Regions from separate parts of the Psychromonas sp. KJ10-2 genome, predicted to be linked through region 1. Evidence: predicted binding sites of a transcription regulator. Region 1 holds the regulator's gene; each other region holds the start of a gene.

Region 1 (3,960 bases):
GAGATGAAACTTAATTCGAATATAAAAGCGGTGTACTTTAATGAACCTAAATAAATTAGCATGCTTACTAAGCATTTCATTGTTTAATGCCAATGTGATTGCATTAGAGTCTGATTATAACCAACCTATTCATGTTTCTTCAGTAAAGCAACATGCTAGCTTAAAAACCAACACGATCACTTTCACTGATGAAGTTTTATTAACTCAAGGTTCGATTAAGATCACAGCTGATAAATTGACGGTTATTCGAGGTGAAAAACCTAATCATGAATTGATGATTGCAGAAGGTAAAACCTCCGTTTTCCATCAAATACAAGACGATGGTAAACCATTAGATGCAGAGGCGAATAAAATTACCTATGATGTAGCAGCAGGTAAGATAACATTAACCGATAATGCACAAGTAAAACAATTAGATAGCCAAGTAAATGGTGCTGAAATAGAATACTTCTTAGCCACTCAAGAACTTAATGTAAGCACCGATCAGAATACTAAAGAGCGCGTAAAAACCATCTTTTTGCCTTCGCAATTTGAAAAAGATAAAAACAGTGACTCAACCTCAAATACAGGCGGTTAATTAATATGGCAGAGTTATGCGCAACAGGCTTAGTTAAGAGCTATAAAGGGCGTACCGTAGTAAATGGTGTTGGTCTTACAGTCAAAACCGGCGAAATTGTAGGGTTACTTGGCCCTAATGGTGCTGGTAAAACCACCTCTTTTTATATGGTGGTTGGTTTGGTTAAACAAGATCAAGGCACCATTGTTATTGATGATGAAGATATCTCTAGCAACCCGATGCATATTCGAGCACAAAAAGGCATTGGTTATTTACCACAAGAAGCGTCCATTTTTAGACGTTTAACGGTAACAGAAAATATCATGGGTATTTTACAGACCCGTAAAGAATTGACACAAAAACAACGCGAAGAGAAACTGAACACTCTTTTAGAAGAGTTTCATATTACTCATATTCGTGATAATAAAGGGATGAGTTTATCGGGTGGAGAGCGCCGTCGTGTAGAGATTGCACGCGCACTAGCCACAGAACCAAAATTTATTCTACTTGATGAACCTTTCGCTGGTGTTGACCCGATTTCGGTAATTGATATAAAAAATATTATTCAACAATTACGTGATCGTGGCTTAGGTGTATTAATCACCGACCATAATGTTAGAGAAACGTTAGATGTTTGTGAACATTCCTATATAGTAAGCCACGGAGAAATTATTGCTGTGGGTACACAGGATGAGATTCTGGCAAATGATCATGTGAAACGCGTTTATCTAGGTGAAGAGTTTAAACTTTAAATAATTGCCATACGTTCAGGAAGATATGTTTTGATGAAACAGGGTTTACAATTGAAAATGGGTCAGCAATTAGCGATGACCCCTCAATTACAACAAGCAATAAAACTATTGCAGCTTTCAACATTAGATCTGCAACAGGAGATCCAAAACGCTTTGGACTCTAACCCTCTTCTTGAACAAGACGACCAAACAGGATCTGAAGATACTGTTAAAGAAGCAGATAGCAGCGCATTAGATACCACTGAAGCGATTACTCAGCAAGAGTTCTCCGATGACCTACCTGCAGAAAAAGAGTGGGAAGAATCATACAACTCAACGCCGATCACTGGTACTAGCTCTAATGCAGTAGCCTATGAAGGTGAGAACACTTTATATCAAGGTGAATCATCTACCTCATTACAAGACCATCTATTATGGCAAATGCAACTTACCCCTTTTACTGAAACAGACCAAATTATCGCGATGGCGATCATCGATTCCATTGATGAATCAGGTTATCTCACCACAGACTGTGAAAGCATATTAGAAAGCCTACAAACTGACTTAGAAGAATTAGAGTTGGATGAAGTGGAAGTGGTACTAAAACGCATTCAACATTTTGACCCATTAGGTGTTGCGGCGCGCACCACTCAAGAATGTTTACAAATACAATTACGTCAACTTTCAGAAACAACACCTTGGCGTGATGAAGCTATCCAAATACTGGAACAGTATATGGATCTACTTGGAAACAGAGATTACCGCACACTGGCAAGAAAAAGTAAGTTAAAAGAATCTCAATTAGCTGAGATAATGCGTTTAATTCAAAGTTTAGAGCCACGCCCTGGTAATCGTGTAGAAACCAGTGAAACGCAATATATCGTGCCAGACGTTTACGTTAAAAAAATTAATGGGCAATGGCGTGTTTCCCTTAATCAAGATTGTGACCCGAATTTATCGATTAACCAACAATACGCAAGTATGTGTACGGGTAATATCAGTAAAAATGATTCACAATTTATAAAGGGTCATTTACAAGAAGCAAAATGGTTTATTAAAAGCTTAGAAAACCGCAATGAAACCTTATTAAAGGTAGCTAACTGTATTGTGCAACAACAACAGGCCTTCTTTGAATATGGCGATGAGTCTATGAAACCCATGGTACTTAATGACGTTGCCTTCGAAGTAGAAATGCATGAGTCGACCATTTCACGTGTTACGACTCAAAAATTTATGCATACTCCTCGTGGTATTTATGAGTTGAAGTTTTTCTTCTCTAGCCATGTAGCAACCAATGGGGGCGGCGAATGCTCATCAACCGCTATACGTGCTTTAATTAAAAAATTGGTCTCTGCAGAAATCACCACAAAACCCTTAAGCGACAATAAAATCACCCAGTTATTAGAAGAAAAAGGGATCAAGGTAGCTAGACGTACTATTGCTAAATATCGTGAATCCTTAGGAATTCCACCTTCTAATCAACGTAAACAATTACTTTGAACCAAGAAGTAATGCAAATAAATAAGGATTAACTATAGTCATTTAATGCGAACCTGATAAACTCGCGCGTCCATTAAATACAGTTAACTATTATTATGAAAATATCTACTCTATTAAATCAACAATCAGTATTCTGTAAAACAGCTTGCACAAGCAAAAAAGGCGCACTAGAAAAAATCAGCCTTATCGCAGCAAAAGAACTCGATTTAGATGCCCATGAACTATTCGAAAGCTTAATTGCACGAGAGAAAATTGGGTCAACAGGTGTTGGATCTGGGATTGCTATTCCACATGTCAAAATTTCTAGTGAGCTACCCGCTACAGCTGTCTTTTTGCAATGTGAAACAGGTATCGATTATGATTCATACGACGGTAATAAAGTGGATATACTATTCGCTATTTTTGTGCCGGAAGACCTTTGCAAACAATATCTTTCTGCACTATCAGAGATAAGTCAAAAGTTATTGGACAAACAATTCTTGCGTCAATTACGCAGCGCAGACAACGCAACAGAGTTATTTGAATTACTAACGCTATAAAGTAAAAGGTGAAAATATGAAATTAATTGTTATAAGTGGTCGCTCTGGCTCAGGAAAAACAATTGCACTTCATGTTCTCGAAGACCTAGGTTACAACTGTATCGACGGTGTGCCCTACCAATTACTTGAGCAACTAATTGATACTTTAGATCCTAAGGACAATAAAGTTGCTGTTACCCTTGATGTGCGTAATATGCCAAGGGAAGTTGAGCAGATAGAAGATCTGATCATTTCATTGCAAGGCAAAGTTGAATTAGAAATTATCTATATCGATGCATTAACCAGTGAGTTAATTAGACGTTATAGTGAAACGCGCCGCTTACACCCTCTTTCCAAGCAAAAGTACTCTTTATCTCAAGCATTAGAGTTGGAAAATAAGATTTTGGCACCATTAAAATCGATGGCGGCCTTCTCAGTTGATACCACTTCTCTGTCGATACATAATTTAAATGAGCACCTAAAAGTCTATTTACAAGGTTCAACAAAAAGTAATCTCCTCATCATTTTTCAATCCTTTGGTTATAAATATACACACCCTGAAGATGCTGATTATATGTTTGATGTACGCTTCCTACCCAATCCTTACTGGGAAAAAGAGTTAAAGGTATACACGGGTAAAGATAAGGTCATTCAA
Region 2 (3,960 bases), 360 kb from region 1:
AGAAGAACGAGTACCTTGGAAGGGATCACTGGTGTGGGTGCTAAACGACGTCAAATGCTACTTAATCATTTTGGTGGTTTGCAAGGAGTGAAGTCTGCGAGTATTGATGAATTAAGTAAATTAAACGGAATAAGTAAGAGTTTAGCTGAGACTATTCATGAAGCGTTACACCATTAATTTGAGTTTAAAAGTTAAACCATTAACCACAAACAAAGGAAATATAAACTATATTGCTCATAACAAGTAGTTAGTTCATTTTAATAGCTATTTTATCGGTTAAGCATTTGCAAATACTAAGCATAAAGTGCCAAAATAAGCGGGCATAGCCTAAAGGATATTTCAATGCTTAACATACCTAATATATTAACCTCATTTCGAATTTTATTAATCCCAGTATTTGTCATTATTTACTACCTTCCAAGTGTATGGGCGTCTGCTGCAGCTGCGTTTGTATTTTGCTTAGCAGGTGTAACAGATTGGCTTGATGGCTATTTAGCACGTCGCTTAAATCAACAAACGCCTTTTGGTGCGTTTTTAGATCCTGTTGCCGATAAAATAATGGTGGCCGTCGCATTAGTGATGATAGTGGAGCATTATGCGGTAATTTGGATCACTATCCCGGCAATGGTGATGATTTGCCGAGAAATTATTATCTCAGCATTACGTGAATGGATGGCGGAATTAGGTGAGCGAGGCATTGTTGCTGTGTCATGGATCGGCAAAGTAAAAACCGCTTCACAAATGTTAGCGTTATTTTTATTAATATGGCAATACTCAGTGACAATGGAGTGGGCTGGTTTTGTATTCCTGTACATTGCAACTGCATTAACGCTTTGGTCTATGATTGTTTATTTAAAAGCGGCGTGGCCATTATTAAAAAAAGGCAACGAAGTAAAAAGTGATTAATTTCACTAATATCGTTGAATATCTCGCCGCTTAGTCTAAAAAATCGGCGAACAGTTTAAAAGAAGTAAAAAAGTCGATAAATAGTGTTGACTCATTGTGAAGAATCATTAGAATGCGCACTCATCGAGAGGGGAAACAGTTACTGCTTCTTCTTGAGATAAACATAGTGATGCGGTACTAGCTCAGTTGGTAGAGCACAACCTTGCCAAGGTTGGGGTCACGAGTTCGAGTCTCGTGTACCGCTCCAAATGTTTTGGCGGAATGGCAGAGTGGCCATGCAGTGGATTGCAAATCCATCTACCTCGGTTCGACTCCGGGTTCCGCCTCCATTATAGAATTTGCCCGGGTGGTGAAATCGGTAGACACAACGGATTTAAAATCCGTCGCTTAATAGGCGTGCCAGTTCAAGTCTGGCTCCAGGCACCAATTCTATAAATAAGCCAGCGATAAGCTGGTTTTTTTATGCCTAAAATTTGAGTTAAATAGTGCTAAACTTGTTTTCCTCCTAGTCCCTTATTACTTCAAAAATTATTTACTGCATTTACTTTGAACACCATTAGCAGCTAGCAGCATTTTTATTTGAAATATACGTTCAATTCAATTTATACCCGTGACATTAAATAATGTGCTCTAATACCAATCATAGTAAGTAACTGATCTATTTTAACAAGTAAAATAGATACGCTCATTAATGTAACTGGTATTACCCCACCCTTGGCTAGTTGACCTTAGATCTGTGCATTAAAGTAATTATTGTTTTCTATTGTAAGATTAATTAGGTAATTTAATATTTATAAAGGGATAATTGTCGGTTTTTTTACATCTATTTGTAGGTACTTATTGCTTTTTTTGTATCTAACTGAAACTAAAGAGGTATTAATTTTGGCATAGATTGTGCTTTATTTAGTCATTAAATAAATATTAATGGATTAGCCTAAGTGAGATCAATATTGGTTAGGTTAGGTAAGTAGCAAAAGGAATAATTTATGATCAATTCAAAAAAACTGTTAACAAGCCTCTCTGCTGGCGTATGTTTAATGTCGGCACTTATCGCACCAAGTACTCAAGCCAGCGTTATTAGTGTTTCACCAGATACTATTGTGAGTGTTTCTGCTGATGGCGACGAGAGTTCAGTAGGTACAGTTAACAGCGGTCCTTTAAGCAGTTCTGAGTTAATTGTACGTGAGCGTAAAAATACCTCTCAAGAATCATTACGTATTGCTACTTTTTTTGATTTTGACTTAAGTTACCTAACGGCAAGCGATGTTAATAATAATGCCTTTTCTGCCGTATTCAGCATTGATTTTGTTTCTACTGTAAATACTAAAAATGCAATGGGTGTGTTATTAGGTGAAGTAGAAAGTGCTTGGACAGATACTGCAGGCTCTTTACCATTATATGAATGGGCAGACTTATCAACGAACCAAACAACGGTAGTAGATGACGTTAAAACAGCGACATTTGATACTTACACATTAGATGTGACAAGTACGATCCAAGATTGGGTTAATGGTGTATCTGATAATTATGGTTTTGTGTTATTTGCTGATTCCACTGTTTATCAAGGTGCTGGTTTTGATAACGCTGCATTGGTGGTGAATGTACCTGCTCCTTCTACTATCGCTATTTTCGGGTTAGCATTGGTTGGCTTGTCATTTGCACGTAAAGCTAAAAAATAGGCTTAATTAACCCGTTATACTTATTTTCAAAGGCACTGATCGCAATGGTCAGTGCTTTTTTGTTTTTATAGGCTGGTAGAGCAAAGGTTGTTATTGATGGTATTATACCAATCATAGTAAGTAACTGATCTATTTTACTTGTTAAAACAACTTATTTTTTCGTTGTAAGTTTCGTATAGGGAACAACCATTTACATCAACTTACGCCTCAAACTAAGCCATTTTTCCGGCGCAAAATTTAGATCAGTTATTTAATACAATTGGTATTAATTCTTTTTCTGAATCAACAAGCCTACAATAATTAAGACCAATCCGATAATCGTTGCAGCGTAGATAGTTTCTCCAATAATAAAGTTAAGTAATAACAAGGAAACAAAAGGCGAGATAAAGATAAGATTACTGATCTTACTGGTACTTTCCGCATATTTAAGCGCTGTTAACCAAGCCACAAAAGCTAAACCCATTTCAAATAAGCCAATGTAGGTTGCACCTAACCAGCCTTGCCAAGCCGTCATACTGATATCGTCAAACACCATCACAGAAACTAAGATCATCGGTAAGCTACAAAGAAAACATAGCGACAAAGAAGCGATAGGGTCAGCATCGTTTTTACTATTAAATATCCAATAACAGGCCCACAAAATAGTACTTAATAAAGCTAAGCCAACACCTAAGGGGCTTACAAAATCGAGCGTCAATAAGTTGCCCTTAGTCGCAATGATTAACGCACCTAGATAACCTAAAGTAATAGCAATCACGTCATTTCTGCGTAATTTTTGTCCTAATACTGGTACGGCTAATAAAGATAAAGTAATCGCCCAGGTGTAATTGAGTGATTGTGCTTGTTGTGCAGGCAGCAGGTCATAAGCTTGAAACAGCAGAGAATAATATAAAAATGGATTGATCGCGCCCATTAATAAATAAAAATAGGGGCGTTTTAAAAACTCTCTTTTAATAAGTTAAGTTTGCCTTGTTGGTAGCAGATAATTAACAATACAAGGCTACTTGTTAAACTTGCCACAAATAGCATTTGTAATGCGCTGAAATAGAGAAGTGTCACTTTAAATGCAGTAGCAACAGTTGACCACATCAGTACGGCTAATAGAGCAAAAAGAGTCGCCGTTTTTTGATTTTTAATCATCCTTGATCCCCGCTAAGATTAGTGTCGTATCTACTAATATATTATTTTTTGATTTTTGACTGAATTAAGTTTTTGATATTAAGTCTAAAATCTTTAGCAGACTAGTTATTTTATTTTCATTCACTCTAAAGTGAAATTATTCAGATAGAAGAGCGGTCGAATAATACAGTTATTAAAAAGGAACTGTATTATTCTGTTTTATGCAGCAGATTATTTAATTATTTTACCAAGTTCT
Region 3 (3,960 bases), 320 kb from region 1:
AAAAATAATCTTTTTACTGCTTTTTTCACAGACTTTTTGCGATTCATTCCAAAACCCTTGTTCAGTAATGCAGGCTTGTTGGGTATTACTACCTTGTTGAAAGTAGTAGAAAACACCCATTATTATCAAAACAATTAATAGCACTTTGTTAAGGGATTTATTCATCTTATTTCTCTATTGATAAATTAATGTCAGTTAACACACGCGCAAACTCACTGGTTAAAGGCGCATGAATTTCCACCTTTTGCTCAGTATGCGGGTGTGTAAAGCTCAAGTAAGCGGCATGTAACAATAAGCGATGAATATCAAAATGCTCTCTAAACATCGTATTATGCTTACCATCACCATGTGAAGTATCTCCGACAATAGGGTGGCGTAAATGTTTCATATGGCGGCGTAATTGATGTTTACGGCCTGTTTTAGGCTGTAACTCTACTAATGAATATCGAGAAGCCGCGTAAGGTCCAACTGCAATCGGTACTTCCGTTTGAGAAATACAACGATATTCGGTTACTGCATCTTGAGCGGGTTTAGTCATATCAGCTTTTTTATCGGCAATTTTGTCATATTGGTATTTCAAAGGGTAATCTAAAACACCTTGCCCGATATGCCCTCTTACTACTGCTAAGTAACTTTTTTCAGTGCTATGATCGATAAACTGCTGCATCAGATGACGTGCGCTGTCTTTATCTAATACAAACAATAACACCCCAGAAGTAGGTCTATCTAGGCGATGTACAGGGTAGACATGTTGACCAATTTGATCTCGTAACTTTTGTACTGCAAATTCTGTAGCATGCGTATCTAACCAACTACGGTGAACTAATAATCCCGAAGGTTTATTGATCGCCACTAAATAATCATCTTGGTACAAGATATCTAATTCAGGTGTATTACTTTCAACCACAATGTCTTGTTGCTCAGCCACTGTCGCTAGCATTGTTTCTAGGTTGTCTAGCTCGTTATCTGCTACTTGTACTGCTTCGGAGGTGTGTTGTTTTGACGTCATAACTCTCGCTTACTGCTCACCCCTAAGACATGACTCAATAACGTCATAGTGGCTAATAATGTTTATTCGATAAACGGTAAAAATAAGCGACTAATATAACAATAAACGCTAAAAACTTCATCTCTGTATTGGTTAAAGCCAACAATACGAATAGACTGCTTCACAGCGAGTGCTTTAACCATACTAAATGCCTAAGGATAGATAAATGCACATAATAAAAGGGGTAATATTAAGCGTGTTGCTAATGAGCAGCACGATTACATTGGCAGCTTCAAATGAAGACGATGCAGCGTTTAATAAACGTATTTCTCAAGCTATTCAGGCGTCTCTTTCTCATCTAGAAACAAGTGTTGCATTGATTAAAGACCCTAACCTCTTCCCTACTTATGGCAACCATGATCTGACTTGGCAATTAAATAAGTCCCATAAATGGACTGCTGGCTTTTACCCCGGAGCATTATGGCAAGGTTACCAGTTAAGTGGTGATACTCGTTTTCAAGAGTGGGCCAAACAATGGACTGAGTCCTTAGCAGACCAAACACATGATACGGGTAGTCATGACTTAGGGTTTAAATTTATGGCCACTTACGGTCAGGCATTAGCAATCAGTCATGACATTGATGTTGGCGCTTATCAACAGATCATGCTCTTTGCAGCTAATACCCTCGCAGATCGCTATCATAAAAATATCCAACTACTCAGCTCAGATTGGGATGATAAGTATTTTGAAAACTCGATCCCCGTGGTTATCGATATCATGATGAACTTAGAACTCTTGTTATGGGCTGCGGAAAACGGTGGTGATACACAATGGGCAGAAATAGCAAAAGATCATGCATTAAAAACTTACCAAGACTTTATACGAGAAGATGGCAGTAGTTATCATATTGTTCGCTACAACAAAACAACAGGCGAAGTGATTAATAAGGGCACATTACAAGGCGATGGAGACGAAACGACTTGGTCTCGAGGTCATACATGGATAATTTATGGCATGGTCGTTATGTATCGTTACACACATGATGATATTTACCTTCAATATGCACAAACCTTAACTGACTATTTTATTAAACAACTGCCCGACGATGGCATTGCAATGTGGGATCTCGATAGTAAGGTTTTACAACCTGACACATCAGCGTCTGCTATCTTTGCTTCTGCGTTAATCGAATTATCAGGGTATATTCAACAGCAAACCAAGCAAGCTGCCTATATACAAACCTATAAACGAATATTGAACTCTTTAATTTCAACTCCTTATTTTATTAAAGACATCACCAAAGCCCCTATTATTAATAAATCAGTACATTATTATACAAAACCCAATGCCATTGATGTACCTGCTATTTTTACTGACTATTACTTCCTAGAAGCGCTAAACCGCTACCAACAAAAGCATATACATAACCATTAACCCATTAAACAGGGTGTCAGAATATTTTACAACATTCAGGTTAGCTCACATTATCATAACAAAAACTTCACTGATTACAGCAACATAGTTAAATGGCATTTTTCTTGCTTAATCTGTACTATACAGCACGCTATTTAACACTCGTATTTAAAAGACTTAAGCGTTGGAGTTAACATGATAAAATTAATGGGTATCTTCTTTTCCCTCATCCTCAGTACAACTGCTAATTCAACACTTCTATATGATTCAGGTGAACCAAGTGGCACAAGTTTACGTTGTGTTGCAGAGGGTTGTTTAGGTTCAACAGAGTGGTGGGTTATTTCAGAGTTTACAGCTGACCAAGATTGGGATATTACTGGTTTTGAATTCTTTGCAAAAGATAACAACGGCAATAATGGTAACGGAGACGGAGCGGGTATTGAAAATTATATATCTACAAGTTGGAAGATTATATCCGCCGATGACCCCTTTGGAGAAGCGTTGTTAAGTGGTACAACTGTTGCAACAACAAGTACTTATGATCTTAACAACCTTAATGTTACTTCATTCTTATTGTCTGATTTAGAGATTTTATTAGCAAGTGGTACTTATTATTTGGCTCAACATCATGATTTTTCTGATGAATCTGAATATCTAGTATTGGAATCAAGTTATTATTCAGAGTATTACCATACGGATTATGTAGATCGTGAATATGAAGTAAATGGTACTGCTGCTGTAAAAATTATCGGCACTGTACCTGAGCCAGCTTTATTTGGTTTATTTGGTTTGGCATTAATGGGTTTGAGTTTGTCACGCAAAAAGAAAGTGGCTTAGGAAATGCACTTTATAAAAGTGTCATCCTCTATTTAAAGATGCTTCCCAAAAACAAACAAATTAAAACTAGCCTCTATATCAGAGGCTTTTTTATTTCCGCTTAAAAAATATATTTGAAAGCAATAATCTCTATAACCACTGCAATACTAATAATTAGTATGACTATTCCCTTCTTTCCTTTAACATCATACAAATAATGATTAATGAAAATATACTTGATAGGAGTACTTTTCATTGTGTTAAGTAGATTATTAATCATTTTCTAATCACTACACCGCCACTTTTCTTAAAATACTTTAATACCTATTCTTATAATGAATGCTCCCCGAAACCTTTATTAGAATATATAAAATAAACAGAGAAAACACATAAACACCTGATATTAAAGTTAATTTAACTTTTAATTTTCATAATCAAACGAAACAAGCCTAAGATAACAAATACTTTATACAGGTCACAAAAAACATTCGATATTAGTGAATTTACCTGCGTGAATCGCAGTAATCGTGACCTCAAAAGGATTTCACTGCATCAAAGATTGATTAAATATAACGAGCCAGTTATCCTTACCGAAACGTAAACATATAATAAGACATTTAGGAGTTAGTTATGACAAAACCAGTAATCGGTTTCATCGGCCTTGGCCTTATGGGCGGCAACATGGTTGAAAACTTACAAACACGTGGTTTTCAAGTAAATGTAATGGATCTCAATAAAGATG
Region 4 (3,960 bases), 1.0 Mb from region 1:
CATTTAGATATTGGTGGCCGTTACTTAATGGATAACCTACCTGAAGGTGATTTCACTAAGGTCGTTGACCTGGGTTGCGGTAATGGTGTGGTTGGTATGGCAGCAGCAGAAGCATACCCAGATGCGCAAATTACCTTTATTGATGAGTCATACATGGCCGTTGATTCTGCACGTATCAACATGTTGAAGAACTTTGAAGAAGAACGTTCTGATAACACTCGTTTTGTAGTTAATAATGGCTTGGTAGGCTTTAAATCTCGAAGCTATGATTTAATTTTATGTAACCCACCCTTCCACCAACAACATGCAATTACTGATCATATTGCTTGGAGTATGTTTAACGATGCACATTTCTGTTTAGCAGTGAATGGTGAACTAGTGATTGTTGGTAACCGCCACTTAGATTATCAAGATAAATTAACCCGTATCTTTGGAGATTGTGAATTAATCGCCGAAAACAAAAAATTCGTTATTTTACGTGCCATTAAAAGAGATTAATTAATCTTCAAATAAACTTAATATAATGGTTAGGTCATAACCTAACCATTTTAAGCTTTAACACATTGAATCAATTCGCTATACGCATCCGACTTCACGGTTAATTCATTATTAGTTAACGACAAGATCTTGCCAGACTCATTGATAGTAACTGGTAATATTTTCTTCAAGCTTAAGATCGATTCCAACTCAGGATGACTCACATTATTAAACTCGATGTTTTGAGAGTGCATAGTTAAGTTGTCACCTTGCAATTGCCAAGTTGAACTGTCCTTAATACTATATTTAAGCTTTGGCATGCCCGATAAGGTAAATAACAAAATACCATAACCTTGCGAGGTATTATCTTGTTTATATTGAAGACGATAATTCACATCAATGAGCATTTTAGAATTAGGCTCTTCAATTTTATGCTGACAGAACCAACTACCATAAAGATTACTTTGCTTGATTGGAGTTGCATTTACATTACTTTCTTCTGCCAAATTAGGCAGTGAATAGAACAATAACAGTGCAGGCAATATTTTAACTAAATTCATGGGTAACCTTGTTACAGACTAAATAAAAAATGAACAATACTGGTTCAGCTTAAATGCTATTAAGCATGTCACAGTACTTAGTCAGCAACTTGGACAAATAAATCCCACTATTTAAATAAATAATGATATAAATATTTCTTATAAAAAAGCCCCGTAAAATACGAGGCTTATTAGACAATAACTAGTTTGTTAAGATTGGCGCTTTTTACGTCCTACTGCAATGCCTAATGCAGCAAAACCAAATAATAAAAACATCCCAGGAGCTGGCACTTCAACAGTTAACACAGAATCCCCTACGTAAAAATCACCAAATACTGATGAGACGATAATATCTAAATAACCATCACTATTTAAAGCACCTAGAGCATTTACTTCAAGGTCACCAGAAAAACCATTTCCAAATGTTACTCCCCCGGTATCAAAGTCAAAATCTTCAACGGTAAATAAAATGGTCTCCCATAAATCAAAATAGCCACCATCATCTGCAACACTGACCTCCAAGGTACCACTCAACGCACTCCCAAGCACAAATCCATCATCATTTAGATCATGGGTATAACTATAAGAGTCCCACCAGCCTACATACTCATTTTGATTAACTGTATCCACAATAGTAGTTGCAAATAATTGACTACTAAATAGGAAACCCAATACAAACATCATTTTTTTAAGCTTTAAGATATTTAACATATGACACTCCTTTTATACAACAAAAAACAGCTGCTATATAAACAAAGCATAAAAAATGCCAATTAAATAATCAATAAAATACAGAGACTTACAAATAAATTTCAATATATATGTAAAGTATACCGACTCCTTTTTTATTATAAATTTTAAATAATTTAAAAATAATGCTTAAGTAAGGGAATAATAGTGATAAATATTAACAATAGGCATAAAAAAACCGCCTAGTGGAGTAGACAGTTAAAAACATGTCTATCTGCGAGTGAGTGACAAGGCTTTGCTGGCAATGCTTTTGATGTCGTTTGAAAGCGTACACACTATGTATAATAGTGTGTACGCTTTTTTGTCCCTGAATGCTTGGCAAGGCGATGGCCTCACTGCGTGAAACCATCACCCTGCCAAAAGGGTATTTAAGGGAAATGATGGTAAAGTAAAATAATAAAGCCACTCCTGACGCTCGCACAGCTCACTACTCGCTAGGCATTTATGATTTTTCTTGACCATCGCTCGCAGCAAGTTTGGACAATTTTGAGTTACGAATTTAATTGGCCTATTTAATCCGTGATCTTGCTCTAGCATCCAAGATGGCCCACTTTTACCATGTTGGCTGTTCACTTTAATAATACCAATCATAGTAAGTAACTGATCTATTTTACTTGTTAAAACAACTTATTTTTTCGTTGTAAGTTTCGTAAAGGGAACAACCATTTACATCAACTTACGCCTCAAACTAAGCCATTTTTCCGGCGCAAAATTTAGATCAGTTATTTAATACAATTGGTATAACTTCTGTGTATGAGCAACCAACGTCTTTCGGAGCTAAAGGTAAATATGGAATGTTCCAGGTTTCTGAAGGTTTTAATGTGTTAGCTTCAACCCCTTTTTAATCGCATCTTGATGAGCCCCAGAAAATGCCGTAAATACGAGTTCACCTGCATAAGGATGCCTTAGATGAACTGGAATATTACTACACACCTCAATTATTTTTGCCGTGTTTCTGATGTCGGAAAAATCCAATTTAGGATCGATCCCTTGGTTATATAGGTTCAAGGCTAGTATCGCTAGATGTTCGTTCTCCATTACCGAACATCCCCCTTCGACTCGTGTCGCACCGGCAAGCTGAGCAAGTTCAGCTGCCGCGCGCCCCCGTCCCACGGTCGTTATGAGGATGCATACTAATCGTGATATTTTCCATATCACTGAATAATGAACGAAATTTCTCAATTTGGTCAGCATAAACATTAGGGGTATTTACCTCTACAGTTGCAGGTAAATTTAATATTAAAGGCCGCTCATTACTTGGTTGCCACGCTTTTTTAACCGCCTCACAAATCTCTAGAGAAAATTCAAGCTCCGTAAAACAGAACGTTTCAGCAGAGTATTGTAAAATCCATTGTGTTTGACGTTGTTCATCACATAATCGTTTAATATGTTTAGTACTTAACACAGCCATTTCTATAATTTCAGACTTACTTTTTTAAATACTAAACCTCTAAACAGTGGTGCCGTGGCGTTATACAAATGGACAATAGCTCGTGAAGCGCCTTGTAGCGATACCAGTGTTTTTTCAATCAACTCTGGTCTCGCTTGGGTTATTACTTGTATCCAAACATCATTGGGAATTTTATTCTTTTCAATTAAATATCGAACAAATTTGAAGTCTGTTTGTGAAGCAGATGGAAAAGCCAGTTCTATTTCATTGAATCCACAACTAATCAAGTGGTCGAATAGTAATGCTTTTTTCATGATTCATCGGGGTGCTTAAGGCTTGATTTCCATCTCGTAAATCAGTTGAGCACCAACGAGGTGCTTTTAACAGTTGTTTTGACGGCCAAGTACGTTGCGGATTTTCTATCACTGTAGCTGGATGGTATTCTTTTATTGAGTTATTCCTACTTTACTCCTTTTAGTTTCTTATAGAGTAAAGATATGCGAGAAGCGGAGCAAATCTGTTAGAGTTTCTACTTAATTTAGGAAAATACGGATTAAGTCAGGTATGGATAACCATAGTTCGGCTGACAGTGTGGTTGTTCAGATAACTTAGTTTAATACTAGAACTCTCATCCGTATTGAATGAGAGTTCTATCCTATAAATTTTGTGGCTAGTTTTAGAGCAGGAATTTATAACCCAGCGAAATCATCAGTAGACTGAGTGATACTGAAATGGTTCGTTGAATCAATTTGGCGCCATATTTCATTGCTGATGAGCTACCAACATGGTTCCCAAGTAAGTTCA

What was found. The regulator sigma-54, encoded in region 1, starts transcription at its own class of promoters, with help from an activator protein. The targets are predictions, from matches to a motif close to GTTGGCACGNNNNTNGNNT.
Region 2: a site for sigma-54 is predicted at 1,788-1,806, ahead of ACLKL2_RS17705 (PEP-CTERM sorting domain-containing protein). Genes of this name have one in related genera too.
Region 3: a site for sigma-54 is predicted at 2,515-2,533, ahead of ACLKL2_RS17470 (PEP-CTERM sorting domain-containing protein). Genes of this name have one in related genera too.
Region 4: a site for sigma-54 is predicted at 1,772-1,790, ahead of ACLKL2_RS01330 (PEP-CTERM sorting domain-containing protein). Genes of this name have one in related genera too.

What each region holds. Positions count from the first base shown of each region.
Region 1 is NZ_CP178827.1:3,230,942-3,234,901, reverse strand. Features, by position in the region: gene lptC (LPS export ABC transporter periplasmic protein LptC) at 1-54, shown strand, start outside; gene lptA (lipopolysaccharide transport periplasmic protein LptA) at 41-577, shown strand; gene lptB (LPS export ABC transporter ATP-binding protein) at 583-1,308, shown strand; gene ACLKL2_RS15775 (RNA polymerase factor sigma-54) at 1,342-2,787, shown strand; gene ptsN (PTS IIA-like nitrogen regulatory protein PtsN) at 2,883-3,326, shown strand; gene rapZ (RNase adapter RapZ) at 3,343-3,960, shown strand, end outside.
Region 2 is NZ_CP178827.1:3,587,019-3,590,978, forward strand. Features, by position in the region: partial or broken gene uvrC (excinuclease ABC subunit UvrC) at 1-177, shown strand, start outside; gene pgsA (CDP-diacylglycerol--glycerol-3-phosphate 3-phosphatidyltransferase) at 343-906, shown strand; tRNA gene ACLKL2_RS17690 (tRNA-Gly) at 1,078-1,153, shown strand; tRNA gene ACLKL2_RS17695 (tRNA-Cys) at 1,162-1,235, shown strand; tRNA gene ACLKL2_RS17700 (tRNA-Leu) at 1,247-1,332, shown strand; gene ACLKL2_RS17705 (PEP-CTERM sorting domain-containing protein) at 1,893-2,585, shown strand; gene ACLKL2_RS17710 (DMT family transporter) at 2,851-3,498, opposite strand; gene ACLKL2_RS17715 (EamA family transporter) at 3,522-3,725, opposite strand; gene tesA (multifunctional acyl-CoA thioesterase I/protease I/lysophospholipase L1) at 3,936-3,960, opposite strand, start outside.
Region 3 is NZ_CP178827.1:3,548,376-3,552,335, reverse strand. Features, by position in the region: gene ACLKL2_RS17485 (hypothetical protein) at 1-165, opposite strand, end outside; gene truC (tRNA pseudouridine(65) synthase TruC) at 167-940, opposite strand; gene ACLKL2_RS17475 (glycoside hydrolase family 88 protein) at 1,254-2,423, shown strand; gene ACLKL2_RS17470 (PEP-CTERM sorting domain-containing protein) at 2,598-3,239, shown strand; gene ACLKL2_RS17465 (NAD(P)-dependent oxidoreductase) at 3,849-3,960, shown strand, end outside.
Region 4 is NZ_CP178827.1:276,793-280,752, reverse strand. Features, by position in the region: gene ACLKL2_RS01340 (methyltransferase) at 1-498, shown strand, start outside; gene ACLKL2_RS01335 (hypothetical protein) at 549-1,037, opposite strand; gene ACLKL2_RS01330 (PEP-CTERM sorting domain-containing protein) at 1,227-1,727, opposite strand; partial or broken gene ACLKL2_RS01325 (hypothetical protein) at 2,485-2,594, opposite strand; gene ACLKL2_RS01320 (hypothetical protein) at 2,583-2,804, opposite strand; partial or broken gene ACLKL2_RS01315 (hypothetical protein) at 2,854-3,470, opposite strand; gene ACLKL2_RS01310 (TSUP family transporter) at 3,833-3,960, opposite strand, start outside.